DNA from 4 places in the Halanaerocella petrolearia genome. Region 1 is predicted to be linked to each of the others. Evidence: riboswitches for the same ligand, from Rfam matches in the RefSeq annotation. Region 1 holds a riboswitch; each other region holds the start of a gene.

Region 1 (4,683 bases):
AGTGTCTTCTACTTTATCTTTAGTGTGATTTTCCTCTTGTTCTTGATCAGCATAGGATTCAAGATATCTCTTTCCAGCTGGATCACGATTTACTAATAAATCACTAGACTTTACAGTAGCTTTCATAGCTTGACTAGTTGGATCTAAGATTGGAGCATTAAGTCCTGCTTGAATAGCCATAGCTAAATAGGCTGTATTTACTTCTTCTCTAACTGGAAGACCATAGGAAATATTACTGACACCTAAGACTGTAGCAACTCCTAATTCATCTTTGATTAGACGAATAGCTTTAACGGTTTCTTGAACTCGCTCTTGTTCAGCACTAGCTGCTAAAGCCAAAGTATCAATCCAGATATCTTCTTTATTAATGCCAATTGCTTGAGCTTGCTTAACAATTTTTCGAGCAACCTTTAATCTTCCTTGAGCAGTAGGAGGGATGCCATCCTCATCTAAAGTTAATCCTAAAACTGCTGCACCATACTTATTTGCTAAAGGAAGAACTCGTTCCAAACTTTCCTGTTCACCAGTTACTGAGTTGATTAATGGTTTACCTACTACTTGTTGTAGCCCCGTTTCTAATACCTCTTGATTAGTTGTATCAATAGAGACTGGGACATCTACTACATTATGGACTGTCTCTAGGGCCAACTTCATAGCCTGAGCTTGATCAATTTCTGGTACTCCAACATTAATATCCAAAATATCAGCTTCAGTTTTAACCTGCTTAGTAGCTTCTTGAGAAACAAGTTCCATATTATTTTCAGCTAGTTGATCTGATAGCTTTTCTCGTCCAGTAGGGTTGATTCGTTCACCAATGATTCGAGTTGGTAAATCATCAGAGATAGTTACTGTTTTAGTTCGACTAGTTAATCTAGTTTCTTTAATAACTTCTCCTTTGTTAGGTGTAACATTTGTTACTTGTTCTTTAACCAACTTTATATATTCAGGAGTAGAGCCACAACAGCCACCAATTATATTGGCCCCTGCCTTGATAAAGTCTGGAATATAATCTGCCATTTCTTGAGCTGACATAGGAAAGACTGTCTGGTTATTATCATCTAAGATTGGTAACCCAGCATTAGGTTGAACACAGATAGGAAGGTCTGTCTCTTGATCTATAATCTCTACTATCTCTACTAATTTCTTAGGACCTAAGCTACAGTTGGCCCCAATTGCATCAGCACCAATAGCTTCTAAAACAGTGACTGCTGTTTGAGGGTCAGTTCCTGTCATTGTCTTTAAATTCTCTTCATAAGTTAAATTACAGATTACAGGAAGATAAGTTTCTTCTTTAACAGCAATTAAAGCGGCTCGAGCCTCCTGTAGATCAGTCATAGTCTCAATATTAATCAAATCAGCTCCAGCTTCCTCTAAAGCTTTAGCCTGTTGAGCAAATACTTCATAAGCTTTCTGAAAAGATAGATCTCCTAAAGGCTCTAATAACTTTCCAGTAGGACCAATAGAAGCTGAAACAAATACATTATTATTAGATGCTACTTCTCGAGCCAACTTTACGGCTTGGCTATTTATCTCAACTACTTGATCCTCTAAGCCATACTCAGCCAACTTAAGGGAGTTGGCCCCAAATGTATTAGTCTGAATAATATTACTGCCGGCATTTAGATAACTTGTATATATCTCCTGTAGTATCTCTGGGTTAGTTAAGTTTAATTCTTCTGGGCAGTCACCAACTTCTAATCCTTTATTCTGTAGTGCAGTACCCATAGCACCATCTAATACTAGAATCTCATTTTCTAATCTATCTAATAAATTACTCACTACTACATACTCCTTTCTTACTCTATCTATAATTATCTATTTTTTGATCTTAACTGCAAAGATGTAGTTTAATTGATATAAAGCGTCACTTTAATATCACAGCGATGAGCTATGAGCTGTGAGTCGTGAGCTAGAAATCAAACGTAACAAGCTCATTAATGTAATGGGTTTGAATTGGCTCATGGCTCATAGCAGATAGCTAACAACTACTATTCATACACACAAGTTTCAAATTCACAATTTTGGCAGTTAAAGTCACAACTAGGTCTATCTGATTCAACATTACCTAATCCTATCAAGGCAGTAATTGACTTTTGAGGATCTAGTATGTAACCAGAACTAAGGTTAATATCTAACTCTTCTCCATCTAAAAGATCTAATAATTCAGGTTGCATATCTAATTTAGTATCACCATAACCAGGGCTAAACCGCATTGTTAGATGGGATAAACCTCTGGTTAGAGATTCTTTTTTAATTAATCTAGTTACTTCATTAGCTACTTCTTCTACTGCTGCTGAACCTACTGCATCTAAAGTAGTTGCTTTAGTTAATTCACCTTCAGCAAAAAGTTGATTTACCTTCTCTTCTAATTTATATCCTATAGTTACTGCTAAAAGAGCTACTTCTTCTTGGTCAGCTAATAAGTCAGCTATATCCTGACTCTGAAAGGTAAATTTTTCTGCTCCTAAGCTAACTTTATCTTGATCAATATCTATCTCTTCTAAGATGATATATTTTCCTTTAGGTTCTAATAGGGGAGTGGCTAAATCTATTGTATCAGAGATTATCTTTTCCACTTTAGCATTAGATTCAGTCTGTTCTTGATAACCTAATTCTTTCTTCACTTCATATTTAAGAATTTCAATTGAGATATCTTGGATAATAATCTACACCTCCAATAAAAAAACCTCTTCTTATAAGAGAAGAGGAGTTATCATCTTCCCTTATTTCTCAGAAGTTAAGACTTCCGCAGGAGTTGGCACCACTGTAGTATCTTAAACTCAAACTAAAAATTACTACTGGTTGCCGGGTTTCATAGGGCCAGTCCCTCCACCACTCTCAATAAGGCTAATATCTATTCAATTATTGTGCATAAGTATAACATCAATTATACTCTTTGTCAAAACTAATTCTTTTTTTAAGTATAACTAAACCTATCTTTTATAAACATAATTAATGTTAAACTGTTAAAAAGGGGAATAAAATAATGACTAATAGTAATAAAGAAGATGCTAAAACAAAAATCAGCAATAACTATAAGTTTAATTTTGCAGTAAATATTTTAGACGGTGCTTTTTATACTTTAGGTATGGGTTTTATCTCAGTTAGTACTATTTTACCTTTATTTGTTCGCCAATTAACTAAATCTAAGTTTTTAATCAGTTTAATTGCAGCTATTATGATGTTTGGTACTACTTTTCCACAATTATTATCAGCTAAGTGGACTGCAGGTTTAGATAGAAAGAAGAGAAGAGTACTAATTTTTGGACTACTACAAAGGCTACCTTTATTGCTTTTGGCTATTTTAACTTATTTACTTGCTTCTAATAATCTGTTATTGTTTAGTTTCTTTTTACTGTGGACATTACATACTATCTTTTCTGGATTAGTTGGCCCAGTATGGTTTGATTTAGTAGCTAAAGTAATTCCTCAGGAGAACAGGGGGAAATTTTTTGGTTATCGAACCTTTTTAAGTAGTTTATTAGAGGTATTCGGGGCTTTGGGAGCTGGTTATATAATTAAGGAATTTTCTTTTCAAATTAGCTTTACTATTCTCTTTGGGATAACTTTTATAGCTATGATGATTTCATATCTTTTTTTAGCTTTAGTTAAGGAGCCAGCTTACCCAACAGAAGATAAAAATGATAGCTTCAAAGAATATATTCAAAAATTATTATCAATTATAAAAAAGGAGATAAATTACCGAAATTACTTGATTGGAGCTGTCTTAGTCCAGTTTATTGGTATGGCTGATGGATTGTTTACAGTAGCAGGCATTGAAAGGTTAGGTTTAAAGGCAGGGGAGGCTGATAAGGTTGTTGGTATTTTTACAGTAGTATTGATTATAAGTAAGAGTCTAACTAATATTTTCTGGGGTTATTTAGGAGATAAATATGGTCATAAGCTGGTAGTAGTAATTGCTGCCTTCTTTAATGCATTAGGATTAGCAGTTGCTTTTTTTGCTCATAGTCTAATTTTTTTCTATTTAGTATTTATTTTAACAGGTATAGCTTTAGGAGGCAATAGTGTTTCTTTTATAACTATCATTGCTGATTTTGCTTCTTCACCTGAGGAAAGAACAGTTTATGTAGGATTAACTAATACAGTTACTGGTTTAACAATGGCAATTATTTCTCTATTAGGTGGCTTATTAGCCGATATATTAAATTATAAAGTAGTTTTTGGTAGTTCTTTTATAATGATTGTCTTAGGAATCATACTTTTATTTTTTAAAGTAAAGGATCCTAGATTATCTTAACAATAAAAATCTGATTTATCAGCAAATAAGTTGACAAAGACAAGAAAGTATATTAAAATAAAAACAGATAATTTTTTTATTTATTAACTTATTTAATTCCATTAAAAAAGTTTTGTTATAAGTTCTTGATATTCTTTTTTATTTGTTATATACTTTTTATAGTCAAGATTATAATCAAATAATCACTAAATAAATAGTAACTTTCAAAAGTTACTATTTATTTAAACCAACTTAATTAATTTGATTAACTAAGTTGGTTTATCTATAAACTTATATAAAATAGGAGGTGTATCTAAAGGGCAAAATAGATTAGATATTACTTACATCATTAGGATAAGCAATAATATAAGTATATAATTGTTATGTAAAAAAATAATTTTCTTTCATTCATGATTATTAATTAGGAGAAATAATCTGAAATAAGT
Region 2 (4,683 bases), on a different contig from region 1:
TTGCTGGTTCAGCACTAGCTGTAGCAGGAGTTATTTTGCAAGGGATAATTAGAAATCCTTTAGCTTCACCAAATATTATTGGTATTACAGGAGGAGCATCTGCAGGAGCAGTTCTGTTTTTGTCTTACTTTACTTCTTCAGATGTAAATAATTCTTTGACAGTCAGTATTAAGTGGTTGCCTGTTGCAGCTTTCTTAGGAGCAGGTTTGATAGCAATCTTAGTTTATACTTTAGCATGGAAAGATGGAGTTTCTCCAGTACGTCTAGTATTGATAGGAATTGGATTGAGTGCTACTATGCAGGCTTTAACAACGATGTTAATCATACTCAGTCCTATTTATTTAGCTAGTCAAGCTTATGTCTGGTTGACAGGAAGTGTTTATGCTACAACATGGAGTGATGTTTTGACTCTACTTCCTTGGTTAGTGGGACTGTTGCCTATTGCTTTTATGTATGCTAAAGATATGAATGTGCAGATTTTAGGAGATGAGATTGCTCAAGGAGTTGGGAGTGCAGTAGAGAAGAAGAGGTTAATTTTATTGTTGATTAGTGTTGGCTTAGCTGCTTCATCTGTATCAGTAGCAGGTGGTATTAGTTTTGTAGGTCTGATGGCGCCTCATATAGCAAGAAAATTAGTTGGCCCAACTTTTGAAGTCTTATTGCCAACATCGGCTTTATTAGGAGGTCTGATTTTACTATTGGCTGACCTGATTGCTAGGGTAGCTTTTCTACCTCTTGATCTACCAGCAGGTATTTTTACAGCAGCTATTGGTGCCCCTTATTTTATTTACTTATTATATAAGACTAATAAATAGCTATTAGCTGTGAGCTATGAGTCGTTAGCTAATTCAAAGTCAAAACCATAAAATAATTCAAATCTTTTAAAACTAAAGAAGTTATATAATTTAGATCTTGATTGCAGAGGTTTTGAATTTGGCACATAGCACATAGCACATAGCACATAGCACATAGCAGACAGCAGACAGCAGATAGCTATGTCACTGAAAGTGACAAATACTTTAACAAGTAGGATATAAATTATTTTAAGGAGAGTAGAGAATTATGAAACATGTATTAGAGACTGAAGATTTAACATTAGGCTATGGAGAGGAAATAATCATTGATGAACTTGATTTACAGCTACCTAAAGGTGAAATCACAGTATTTGTAGGTGGAAATGGAGCCGGAAAGTCTACTTTACTTCGTTCTTTAGCTAGATTACTAAAGCCTAAAACTGGTTCAATAATCTTGGATAAGTCTGATATCAGTAAGTTATCTACTAAAGAATTGGCTAAAAAGATGGCCATTCTGCCTCAAGGGCCAACTGCCCCAGAAGAATTAACTGTATTACAGCTAGTTAAGCAGGGGCGATATCCTCATCAAAATTGGTTACAACAATGGTCTAAAGAAGATGAAAGAATGGTTAATAAGGCGTTAGCAGATACCCAATTGACTAAACTGGCTGACAAACCAGTCAACTCTCTATCAGGTGGTCAGCGTCAGAGAGCATGGATAGCTATGGTATTGGCCCAAGGTACAGATACTATCCTATTAGATGAACCAACTACTTATTTAGATATGGCCCATCAGATAGAAGTCCTTGATCTACTTTTTGAGTTGAATCAAGCTCAAGACTGTACTATTATAATGGTACTGCATGACTTGAATTTAGCTTGTCGCTATGCTGATCATATAGTGGCTTTAAATAACAAAGAAGTTGTTGCTCAGGGGACACCTCAAGAGGTTATGACGGCTAAATTAGTTGAATCTGTCTTTGATATGCAGGCTAAGATTATTGAAGATCCATTATATGAGACTCCAATGTGTATTCCTTTCAGTAAGCATGTTAAATAACTTCAGTGTGAGGAATGAGTGTCAGTAAATTTAGGATTAAAAAATTATTTTATATTTTAATGGTTTATAAGTTTTTGACTTTAGGTTTTAACTGTCAATTGTAAATTGTAAACTGTCAACTATTGATATAATGTAATGTTATATTATATCAATTAAGTTTGATTGTTATTAATAAATCCAATATACTAGAGAAAAAAAGTTAATATGGGAGGCAATAAAGATGGAGTCATTTGAAACAACAGGTGTTTGTGCTAGAGAGATTAAATTTGATGTAAATGATGAAGGAGTAATTGAAGAAGTAGAGTTTGTAGGAGGATGTAATGGTAACTTATCTGGGATAGCTGCCTTAGTAGAAGGGTCTAAGATAGAAGAAGTAGCAGATAAATTGGAAGGAATTACTTGTCGTAACGAGACTTCTTGTCCTGATCAGCTTAGTAAGGCTTTAAAGGAGATGGCTTAAGAAAAAATCTCTTGACAAGTTTAATTAGAGTTGTTATTATATCTGTAACTTAACTAAATAACGCATACTCTTATCTAGAGAGGTGGAGGGACTGGCCCGTTGAAACCCAGCAACCAGTACTTACTTTTATAAGTACCCGGTGCTAACTCCTGCAGTGCATGAGCTGAGAGATAAGAGAAGAGACTATAACCTCTTCTCTTATTGGGAAGAGGATTTTTTATTTCAAGCTATGAGTGTGAGGAATTAGTGTCAGTCAGACTTTTCGTAATAAATTCACTAGTTACTGACACCATATATCAATCAAAAGCAGCTAGTAAGTCTCTTGTAATAACTATCGATTGAAATATAAGCTGACTCAAACCTAATAGATTAGAAGGGGTAGATGTAGTAATGATTGAAATTAAGGATTTAACCAAGACCTACCAAAGTGAAGAAGGACCAGTCACAGCATTAGAAGGAATTGATCTAGAGATTGATGAAGGCGAGATTTTTGGGATTATTGGCCCGAGTGGTGCAGGAAAAAGTACCTTTATTCGATGTCTGAATTTATTAGAACGTCCTACTAAAGGGCAAATAATTATAGATGGCAAAGATTTAACTCAATTAAGTACTTCTCAATTACGTGCTGCACGAAAAGATATAGGAATGATCTTTCAAAACTTTAATCTATTACAATCTCGTACAGTAGCAGAGAATGTAGCTTTTTCTTTAGAACTTGCTGGCAAGAAGAAAGCTGAAATAGAACCTAAAGTTGATAAATTACTTAGGTTAGTTGATTTAGAAGATAAAGCTGATAATTATCCTAGTCAGTTAAGTGGAGGACAACAGCAACGAGTAGGAATTGCTCGAGCATTAGCTAATGATCCTAAAGTTCTACTGTGTGATGAAGCGACTTCCTCTTTAGACCCTGAAACAACTCATTCTATTTTAGAATTACTAAAGGATATTAATCAACAATTAGGAATTACTGTTGTGCTTATTACACATGAAATGGAAGTTATTAAGGAAATTTGTACTCAAGTAGCTGTTATAGCAGAAGGAGGAATTGCTGAACAGGGAGATGTACTTGATATCTTTACAGCTCCTAAACAGCCAGTAACTAAGAAATTCTTACAACGGGTAATTAATGCTAATGTACCATCTGAATTACTATCACGTGTTACAGTCAATAATCCTGACCAAGGTCGGTTAATAAAATTAAGCTTTACTGGTGATTCAGCTGGAGAACCAATTGTCTCTGATTTTATTCATACTCACCAGGTTGAAGCTAATATCTTATATGGAAATATTGATAAGATTCAAGGGACTTCTTTTGGAACTTTAGTTATTGAATTAACAGGAGAACGAGATAATATTGAATCTAGTATTAAAGATCTTAAGAATAATTCTGGAGTAAGAATTGAGGTGATTGAAGGTGCAGAATCTACTAGTATTTCTAACTAAGCATAATAGTTTATTGCTAACTGGTATTCAAGAGACTCTTTATATGGTTGGGATTTCAATGTTAGTAGCTATGTTATTTGGAGTTCCTTTAGGAGTAGGAGTAGTAGTTACAGCTCAAGAGAATATTTTAGAAAATAAGTATTTGAATTTATTATTTAGTACTATTATTAATATTACTCGTTCTATTCCTTTTATTGTTCTAATGGTATCTTTGATTCCTATTACTAGAGTTATTGTAGGAACTTCAGTTGGAACTACAGCTGCTATTGTGCCATTAACTACAGCAGCTATTCCTTTCATAGGTAGAATAGTAGAAAGCTCTTTAAAAGAAGTAGATAAGGGAGTAATAGAAGCTGCTCAAAGTATGGGAGCTACTCCATGGCAGATTATTAAGAAAGTTTTATTACCTGAGGCTCTGCCTTCTTTAGTTCTAGGAATGACTATTACAGCAATTACTTTAATTGGTTTCTCAGCTATTGCAGGAGCAATTGGGGCTGGAGGTTTAGGTGACATTGCAGTTAGATATGGATATCATCGTTTTCAGACGGGAATTATGGTTAAGACAGTAATTCTATTAATCATTCTTGTCCAGTCAGTCCAGAGTTTTGGTAATTGGTTGGCAGCTAGATTGGATCATAGTTAAAAGTAGTTTACAGTTAACAGTTTACAATTTACAGTTAGAATGATTAATAAACTATACTTTTTATATTTCAAAAATAGCAATGTTTTTATCTCTAATATATAAGGAGTTTAATTTTGATTTATTTAGTAGTTTGACTGTACTTTGAATTTTAACTGTACACTGTTAACCGTAAACTGTAAATTATATAAAACTGAGGAGGAGAGAAGATGAAGAAGAGATTATTTTTATCAGTAGTTTTATTATTGGTAGTGGCATTGGCAGTAGGATGTGGTAGTAATCAAGA
Region 3 (4,683 bases), on a different contig from region 1:
CTGTTGTTGCTCAAAATACTGAGATAGATTATTATTAAAAGCTAAAATCATACCTAAAATATGTTCAGCTATTGGCAAACCATAAACACCACTAGAATTAGTCAAAATAATATCTTGGTTATGATACAAACTTTGATCTATATACTTACTTGCACCAGCACTTGGTAGATGTAACCATTTCAAATTTTCTGCCTTCTTTAGATCTTCCTTCTTTGGCCAACCAAATATAATATCTGCTTTTTTTATCATTTCAGTAGTAACTTCATCTGCTTGAAGATTAGTAATTGCAACTTGAGGAGCCATCTTTTTTAAACTAGATAACTGACTTTGGTCAAAGTCTGCACCAAACATAATTAAAATCTCAAGATTATTAGTCACTTTATCTCCTCCTTTGTATATTACAATTATAAACCAATTTTATTGTATATTTCAATTAATTTAAATAGGCTGTTATTATATTTATGTATTATAGAAGGTTATTTATGCAAAGGTGATATTTCTCTTTCAGTAACATAGCCATCAGTTAATAGTATTATATACGACCAATACCTAGCTAAATAACTTAAATGCTACTATAGACAGGTTATAATCTAACCTGAACTATCGATAATATTAATAAGAGGGAGGGGATACTATGACTGAAGATGGCGTCAATAGAATTACAAAGACATCTCCAATTACTAAAACAAATCAGTATCATGACCATGCTTATAAACAAAATAAAGGTCGACAACAAAAGAAATCAAAAAAGAGTGACTTTCTTACTCTAACAGAAGAGCTTAAAGACGATAAGAAAGAGAAAAAAGAAGATAACCAAAAAGAATCTTATTCAGAATTAGAAGAAAAACTAAAGGTTGATACTGATAAATGGGGGATAGAGACTATTTCTAACCAAATTTTAGATTTGATCAAAGAAAAATACCAACAAAATCCAACTAAATTAAAGTCTTTCCATAAACAAGTTAAAAAGATTATTAATATTAGTTATAAGAAAGCACATAAAGCACTAGAACCTCTCCCAACAGATAGCGAAAAATTAATTACTGCTACTTATAAAGAGACAAGAAAAAAACTAAAAGAATGGACTATAAATAAAACTGAATCATCGCAACTAGCACCTAAAAACTTAACATTAAAAACCTTGCAAATAGAAATGACTGAATTATTTTTGGAGCAAGGTCGTTACTTCAAAGAACAAAAAACTTTACAACCAACTATTAATCTAAAAGGATAAACCAGCCCCTAATAAGATAAATACCGCCCTATAGGGCGGTATTTTATAATTTATAAACCTGCTTCTTCTTTTAATAGACCAGCTTTATCAGTTCTCTCCCAAGGTAAATCTAAATCAGACCGCCCAAAGTGACCATAGGTTGCTGTCTGGCGATAAATTGGCTGCCTCAAATCTAATTCTTTAATAATCTCACCTGGACGTAGATCAAAGTGCTTATCAACTAATTCTTCAATCTTATCCTCTTCAAGCTTAGCGGTACCAAATGTATCAACCATAATTGATACTGGATGAGCTACTCCAATAGCATATGATAATTGTACCTCACATTTATCTGCTAAACCTGCTGCTACTATATTTTTAGCTACATAACGAGCAGCGTAAGTAGCAGATCTATCTACTTTAGTAGCATCTTTACCAGAGAATGCTCCTCCACCATGGCGTGCCATACCACCATAAGTATCAACAATGATCTTTCGTCCTGTCAATCCAGCATCTCCTTGCGGACCACCAATTACAAAGCGACCAGTTGGATTGATATAATATGTAGTCTCTTCATCTAATAAATCAGCATCAATAACTGGCTTTACTACCTCTGCAACTAAATCCTCTCGTAGATCTTCTAGTTCAATTTCAGGATGATGCTGAGTAGAGATAACAATTGCATCAATTCGTACTGGCTTGTCTCCTTCATACTCTACTGTAACTTGAGTCTTGCCATCAGGTCGTAGATAATTTAGTGACCCTTCTTTTCTTACTTTAGCCAACTGCTGGGCCAACTTATGGGATAGAGTAATTGGTAAGGGCATCAACTCTTCTGTTTCATTAGTAGCATAACCAAACATAATGCCCTGATCTCCTGCCCCAATCTCTTCTTGGGCCCCTTCTTTAGATTCCAAAGCCTCATCAACTCCCATAGCAATATCAGGAGACTGTTCGTCAATAGAAGTTAAGACTGCACAAGTTTCAGAGTCAAAACCATATTTGGCCCTTGTATAACCTATATCTTCAATAGTTTCTCGCGCAACTTCCGAAATATCAACATAACAATCGGTAGAAATTTCACCAGCTACTAAGACCATTCCTGTAGTAACTGTTGTTTCACAAGCTACTCTAGCCGCTGAATCCTCTTCTAAGATAGCATCCAAAACAGCATCAGAAATCTGATCTGCCACCTTATCTGGATGACCTTCTGTTACTGATTCAGATGTAAAAAAGTATCTTTCTGACATAATTATTACCTCCTATATTTAATCCACAATTAATAATCACTAACTGCTAATTAAAATCTATCTATTATTTTTCCGCAACTAACTAAAATAATTTCTTATTAAAATAAAAAAACTCTCCTAACTGGAGAGATAATAAGCTACTCAATACATCTCCCAGAAAAAAGACTGGCAGGAATTAGCACCTTTCCTTCTCAGGCGGTTGCTGAGCTTCATAGGGCCTGTCCCTCCACTACTCGTGATGTATTATTCTATTTTTTAATCAACTTAATTCTATCATAACCAATTTAATATGTCAATTATCATAAGATTATATCTTATCAACTGCCTTTTTTAACCTCTGTAAACCTTCCTTTAATACTGATTTAGGACAAGCTATATTAATCCTTTGAAATCCACTTCCCTGCTCTCCAAAGATTGGCCCAGGATTTAAAATCAACTCCGCTTCTTTAAATAATAAACTTCTAATCTCTTTATCAGTCAAACCTAATTCTCTAAAATCTAACCAGACTAAATAGGTACCTTCTGGTTCAATAACATTTATTTGAGGTATATTCTCTTCTATATAACTTTGCAAAAACTCTAAGTTATTCTTTAGATAAACTAAAAGTTCATCTAACCATTCTTCTCCTTTATTATAAGCTGCCCTAGCTGCTGTAACTGCAAATATATTTGGCCTTCCTACCCCTGTACTCTCTAAAGTATGTTGAAATAACTCTCTAATATTCTGATTAGGAATAATAATATTAGAAATCTGAATACCTGCAATATTAAAAGTCTTTGTGGGAGCATTACAGATTACAGAATTTTGTTTAAATTCTTCTGAGAGAGAAGAAAATACTTGGTGTTCATTATCTGACAAAATCAAATCAGAATGAATCTCATCTGCAATTATAATTACGTCATTTTTATTACATATTTCCCCTAATTTCCTCAATTCCTCTTCACTCCAGACTCTACCAACTGGGTTATGAGGACTACAAAGAATCATAAGTTTAACTCGCGAGTCAAGTTTTTCCTCTAAATCTGCAAAGTCCATCTGATAACTAGCACCATCAAATTGTAAAGGATTATCAACTACATGACAGCCATTATTCTCTACTACTTCATAAAAAGGATAGTAGACAGGTGATTGAATAACTACCTTATCACCTTGATTAGTCAAAGCTCTAACTAACATATTCAAAGCTGGAACTACCCCTGGACTAATAGAGATCCAATCTTTCTTTACTTCCCATTGCTGGCGTCTTTTCATCCACTGGATAACTGCATCATAGTATGAGTCATATCCTCCAGCATAGCCAAAAATACCATGCTCTACTCTTTTAGCAAGAGCTTCTCTGACTGCTTTAGGGCTCTTAAAGTCCATATCTGCTACCCACATAGGTAACATATTATCATCACCAATTGTATCCCACTTTAAAGAATCAGTATCTCTCCGATCAATTACATCATCAAAATTAAACATAAAATAATCCCCCTTACTTATACCTTAACTTTTATTTGATTATCCAGCTTAATTCCATCTGTGTTTGTTTGGCATTGATAAGCATAAACTTCTACTCCTGCATCTATAGTTTCTTCTAACTTTTGAGCAAAGTCAAGATCAATTCTACGACAAGGAGTAAAATAATCAATATTCTGACGTTGAATAATAAATAAAACTACACTACGATAGCCCTTTTGATGAGCCTCAATCAACTCATCTAGATGTCTACGCCCTCGCTTTGTAGGAGCATCCGGAAATTTAGCTATCTTATCTTCTACTAAAGTAACTGATTTAACTTCTATTAAACATTCTTCTTCTCCATTACGTAATAAAAAATCTAATCTACTATTACCAACAGTATATTCAGCAATAACCTCTTGATAATCTTTAAACTCAGAAAAAAAGTTCGTTTCTAAAGCTTGGTTAACTAACTTATTAGGTAATCTAGTATCTAATGAAATCAACTCTCCATCTTGCTCAATCAATAATAAATCATACTCTGTCTTTCGACCTGGCTTAGCCTCATGCTTAACAAATACCTTGGCCCCTGGCAACATTAGCTCCTCTAGCCGACCTGGATTAGGTAAATATGCCTTAATCTCCTCTCCATCTAAATCTACTATAGCTACAAATCTATTAGGCCGTTCAATTAACTTACCTACTTCTAAATTTTCAAATTCAATTTTAGACATCTATATCTCTCCTTTGTAACTTCTATAGGTGAAAAATAACTT
Region 4 (4,683 bases), 1.2 Mb from region 1:
ACTACGATAAAAAGAATCAATAGTTTCTATTTTTCCTTCTTTATTTAACTCAATTCTAGCCTGTTGAAAATTATCTCCCTTAATTGGTCTTAAAGCTTTCAAAGATACATCTCTGTTATTTAACTGAATTGTAGCATTTAAAGCTAATTTATATTCTGTCATCTCTTCTCTACTTTTTAGTAAAATAGTGTCTTGATTAGTATTAACAGCTACTATTTCTCCTATTCTCTCTAAATCACCTTTAGCAGAAACTACAGTAGTCAACATCAACATAAGAACAATAACAAACGTTATGTATTTCTTCATCTTTATCCCTCCCATTTGATTATTCACTAATATTATTTACATTTTTTAGTAATTATATACCAAAAAAATAAAAAAGTAGGTAAAGAATTAACTTTACCTACTTCTTGAAACTACTTATTATTGATATAAAGTGGCACTTTGTGCCACGCTATCAGCAAATGGGTTTTATTACGTAAGGTCTTGATTTCAAGACCTGAAGGATCTGTCGTCTGCTAGGTGCAGATGGTCTTTATCACGAAAAGTTTCTATGAAACTCATAGGGTGAGCTAAATCAAGTTCAAATCATAAACACATCTCAAATCCTTAAAGTGCAGGAATCGTAAGGGAAAAATTTTTAACAACTTAGTTTAATCAAAACTAGCTATAACTTCCATCTCGATTCCTACATCCCTAGGCAACTTAGCTACCTCGACACAAGACCGAGCTGGCTTATGTTTACTAAAGTAATCGGCATAGACTCTATTAATCTTATCAAAGTCATCCATATTACTAATAAATAAGGTAGTTTTTGCTACATCAGACAATTCTAAACCTGTTTCTTTTAAAATAGCCTTCACATTCTCTAAAACCTGCTTAGTCTGTACCTCAATACCTCCTACTATTAGGTCATCATCTCTTTCTGAATCTGGGTCTAAAGGTATTTGTCCTGATAAAAATAATAAATTACCACACTTAACTCCTTGTGAATAAGGGCCAATTGCTGCTGGCGCCTCTGTAGTACTGACTGTCTCTAAATCTGCCATTTGAATACCTCCTAGTTATTTAGTTTACAGTGTATAGTGTATAGTGTATAGTGTACAGTTAACATCAAATAATATAATCATTGATAATCAATGTCAGGAATTACTACTCAAATAACTTATACCCATGCTCTTTTAGAGACTCATAAATCTTTTGAGCATGTTCACGGTTTCTTGTCTCTAACTCTAACTCTACTTCTGCTGAATCAATAGGAATCCCATCCTGGTGATGATTATGATGAATTGAAATTACATTTGCATCTGATTTGGCAATTCGATTTAAAAGTTGTTGTAGATTACCTGGTTGATCTTTGAGTATAGTCTTGAATCTGACTCTGCGACCTGCTTTAGTCAAACCACGTTCAATGATTCTAGAAATCATATTGACATCAATATTACCACCACTTAAAACAGTAGCTATATTTTTATTCTCAACTTCTAATTTATTATTCAAAACAGCTGCTAAAGCAGTAGCTCCAGCACCTTCAACTGTCATCTTGGCCCGTTCTAACAACATTAAAATCGCATTAGCAATCTCTTCATCACAGACTGTTACAACTCCATCAAGATACTCCTGACATAATTGATAGGTTACTGAACCTGGTCTCTTAACTGCTATTCCATCAGCAATAGTATTAGCCTTGTCTAAACTAATTATTTTATCTTGCTTTAATGATCTTTTCATAGCTGGAGCACTAGCTGCCTCAACTCCAATCACTTTTACTTCTGGCTTTATTGTTTTAGCTGCTACAGCAATGCCAGAGATTAATCCTCCCCCACCAATTGGGGCTAATATAATATCGACTTCTGGTAGATCTGCAAGGATTTCTAAACCAATTGTTCCCTGTCCTGCAATCACTTCTGGATCATTAAAAGGATGTAAAAAAGTTAAATTTTGCTCTTGTTGTAACTCCATTGCTTTATTATATGCTTCATCATAGACAGTTCCATACAGAACAACATTAGCTCCATAATTCTGTGTAGCTGTTACTTTAGCAATTGGAGCATCCTCAGGCATTACAATAGTAGCTTGTAGACCATTCTTAGTAGCACCTAAAGCAACTCCTTGGGCGTGATTTCCTGCTGAAGAAGCAATAACTCCTCGTTCCCTTTCTTTTTCAGTTAAATTGGCTATCTTATTGTAGGCTCCTCTAATTTTAAAAGAACCAGTCTTTTGTAAATTTTCTGCTTTAAGATAAATCTGGTTATTACTTAATTGGCTAAAAGTTGTACTATAACTTAAATTAGTTTTATGTATAATTCCTGTTAAATTTTTAGCAGCTTCTTTTATCTTATTTAAAGTAACTTCCATTATAAACCTCCTTGGTTGATAGTGCTATAGCTATCAGCAAATAGTTTCTATTACAAAAGGTCTTGTTTTTTAGACCTGAAGGATGTGTTGTGAGTAGATGGTCTTTATCACAAAGAGCTTCTGTGAAAAATCTGCTAATGGCACACAGCACACGACACATGACTGTATCACCTATGGTGACACAATTATATACATAATATACCATTAATAAAGCATACAGTTATTAAGATTATCCCCTATTAAATATAAAAATATAATTATCAACAGTGTTAAAATAAAAAAATCCTCTTCTTAAGAAGAGGATTTTACTCTTCTCATCTTTCAAAGTTCCACTAGAAAACTTTGTAGGAGTTGGCACCTTCCCTAATCGGGGGTTGCCGGGCTTCATTGGGCCAGTCCCTCCACCACTCTGGATAAGAATATAAAATTATTTTATTTTAAACTATATTAACATCTTTATCTAGCTATGTCAATTCTAATTATTTAAAGCCGCCTCAACAAATCCTTTAAATAATGGATGTGGGCGATTAGGACGTGATTCAAATTCAGGATGGAACTGACTAGCTACAAACCATGGGTGGTCCTCTATTTCAACAACCTCTACTAACCTATCATCTGGAGAAACACCAGATAAAACTAAACCTGCTTCAGTTAATTTTTTACGATATTGATTATTAAATTCATAACGATGGCGGTGTCGTTCATAAATTACCTCTGCTTCATATAAATCACGACAGACAGTATCTTCTGGAACCTTGCAAGGATATAATCCTAATCTCATAGTTCCACCTTTTTCTTCAACATCCTTCTGCTCTGGCATTAGATCAATTACTGGATAAGGAGTATCATCATCAAATTCAGCACTATGTGCTCCTTCTAAACCACATACATTACGAGCAAATTCAATTACGGCACACTGCATTCCTAAACAGATGCCAAAGTATGGAACTTCATTCTCTCTAGCATACCGAATTGTTTCAATCTTACCTGGTACACCTCGATCACCAAAGCCACCCGGCACTAAAATACCATCTACATTAGATAAATGGGCTTTAGCACCATCTTCTTCAACATCTTCAGCATGAATCCATTTAATATCTATTGCCGTATCATTACTTACACCAGCATGTTGTAATGATTCAACAATACTAATATAAGCATCAGGTAACTCAACATACTTACCTACAATGGCAATACTTGTATCATTACTTAGATTCTTCATTTTATTTACCATTTCTCGCCATTCAGATAGATCTGGTTGCTCTACTCGAGAATGTAAATCTAACTTTTTAAGAGTTATATCTGCTAAACCTTCTTGTTCTACAATTAATGGCACATCATAGATACATTCTGCATCTTTAACTGGAATTACTGCTTCTTCATCAATATCACAGAATAAAGCAATCTTATCTTTAACTTCTTTGGTTAACTCTCGCTCACTACGACAAATAATCACATCTGGTTGAATACCTAACCGTCTTAATTCTTTAACACTATGTTGAGTTGGCTTTGTCTTTAGCTCATTTGCTGCATTAAGATATGGAATTAAAGTACAGTGAATATACATTACATTCTCTGGGCCAAAGTCATGTTTACACTGTCTAATTGTCTCTAAGAAAGGTAGCCCTTCAATATCACCAACAGTACCACCAATTTCAACTAAAGCCACATCAACATCTTCATTATCACCTAATCGTTCCACTCTAGATTTAATCTCATCAGTTATATGAGGAATTACCTGTACTGTACCACCTAAATAATCTCCGCGTCGTTCTTTCTTCAATACTGTAGAATATATCTGTCCAGTTGTTACATTAGAATTTTGATTCAAATCAATATCAATAAATCGCTCATAATGTCCTAAATCTAAATCTGTCTCGGCACCATCATCAGTTACAAAAACTTCTCCGTGTTGATAAGGATTCATAGTACCTGGGTCAACATTAATATATGGGTCTAACTTCTGAACTGTAACATTTAACCCTCTCTCTTTTAACAATCTACCTAAAGATGCAGCTGTAATTCCTTTTCCTAATGAAGAAACAACACCACCAGTTACAAAAATATACTTTGTCATTAATAAATCCTCCCTTTAATATAGTGTCATGAGTCGTGATTTGTGTGTCCTGAGCTAAATTCTTTAAATTTTTAAACTCATAGCTCACAGCTCAAGACTCATAGCTTGAAACTTTATATCAATTAAATTCAACTTTTATAATTAAAATTAGATAGTAATCAATAATCTATGTGAATAATGCTTATATCTTATTCACGCTGACACTATCCGTCAGACGTCTATCTTAACCATATTATAAGAAAAAGACT

What was found. Region 1 has a riboswitch for S-adenosylmethionine ahead of ACYQ39_RS01130 (hypothetical protein). Riboswitches for the same ligand answer to the same signal wherever they lie in the genome.
Region 2: another riboswitch for S-adenosylmethionine. It lies ahead of ACYQ39_RS09720 (methionine ABC transporter ATP-binding protein); the one in region 1 lies ahead of ACYQ39_RS01130 (hypothetical protein).
Region 3: another riboswitch for S-adenosylmethionine. It lies ahead of metK (methionine adenosyltransferase); the one in region 1 lies ahead of ACYQ39_RS01130 (hypothetical protein).
Region 4: another riboswitch for S-adenosylmethionine. It lies ahead of ilvA (threonine ammonia-lyase); the one in region 1 lies ahead of ACYQ39_RS01130 (hypothetical protein).

The regions. Positions count from the first base shown of each region.
Region 1 is NZ_BAAHXW010000001.1:202,110-206,792, forward strand. It holds gene ACYQ39_RS01125 (homocysteine S-methyltransferase family protein) at 1-1,779, opposite strand, end outside; gene ACYQ39_RS01130 (hypothetical protein) at 1,989-2,624, opposite strand; SAM riboswitch class I at 2,721-2,848, opposite strand; gene ACYQ39_RS01135 (MFS transporter) at 2,987-4,258, shown strand.
Region 2 is NZ_BAAHXW010000002.1:498,558-503,240, forward strand. It holds gene ACYQ39_RS09705 (FecCD family ABC transporter permease) at 1-815, shown strand, start outside; gene ACYQ39_RS09710 (ABC transporter ATP-binding protein) at 1,063-1,854, shown strand; gene ACYQ39_RS09715 (TIGR03905 family TSCPD domain-containing protein) at 2,075-2,314, shown strand; SAM riboswitch class I at 2,382-2,491, shown strand; gene ACYQ39_RS09720 (methionine ABC transporter ATP-binding protein) at 2,705-3,757, shown strand; gene ACYQ39_RS09725 (methionine ABC transporter permease) at 3,729-4,400, shown strand; gene ACYQ39_RS09730 (MetQ/NlpA family ABC transporter substrate-binding protein) at 4,607-4,683, shown strand, end outside.
Region 3 is NZ_BAAHXW010000002.1:1,131,378-1,136,060, reverse strand. It holds gene ACYQ39_RS13045 (D-2-hydroxyacid dehydrogenase) at 1-378, opposite strand, end outside; gene ACYQ39_RS13040 (hypothetical protein) at 635-1,234, shown strand; gene metK (methionine adenosyltransferase) at 1,285-2,463, opposite strand; SAM riboswitch class I at 2,607-2,708, opposite strand; gene ACYQ39_RS13030 (MalY/PatB family protein) at 2,771-3,928, opposite strand; gene sfsA (DNA/RNA nuclease SfsA) at 3,946-4,641, opposite strand.
Region 4 is NZ_BAAHXW010000001.1:1,429,586-1,434,268, forward strand. It holds gene ACYQ39_RS07215 (hypothetical protein) at 1-306, opposite strand, end outside; gene ACYQ39_RS07220 (RidA family protein) at 654-1,049, opposite strand; gene ilvA (threonine ammonia-lyase) at 1,153-2,358, opposite strand; SAM riboswitch class I at 2,670-2,778, opposite strand; gene pyrG (CTP synthase) at 2,834-4,435, opposite strand.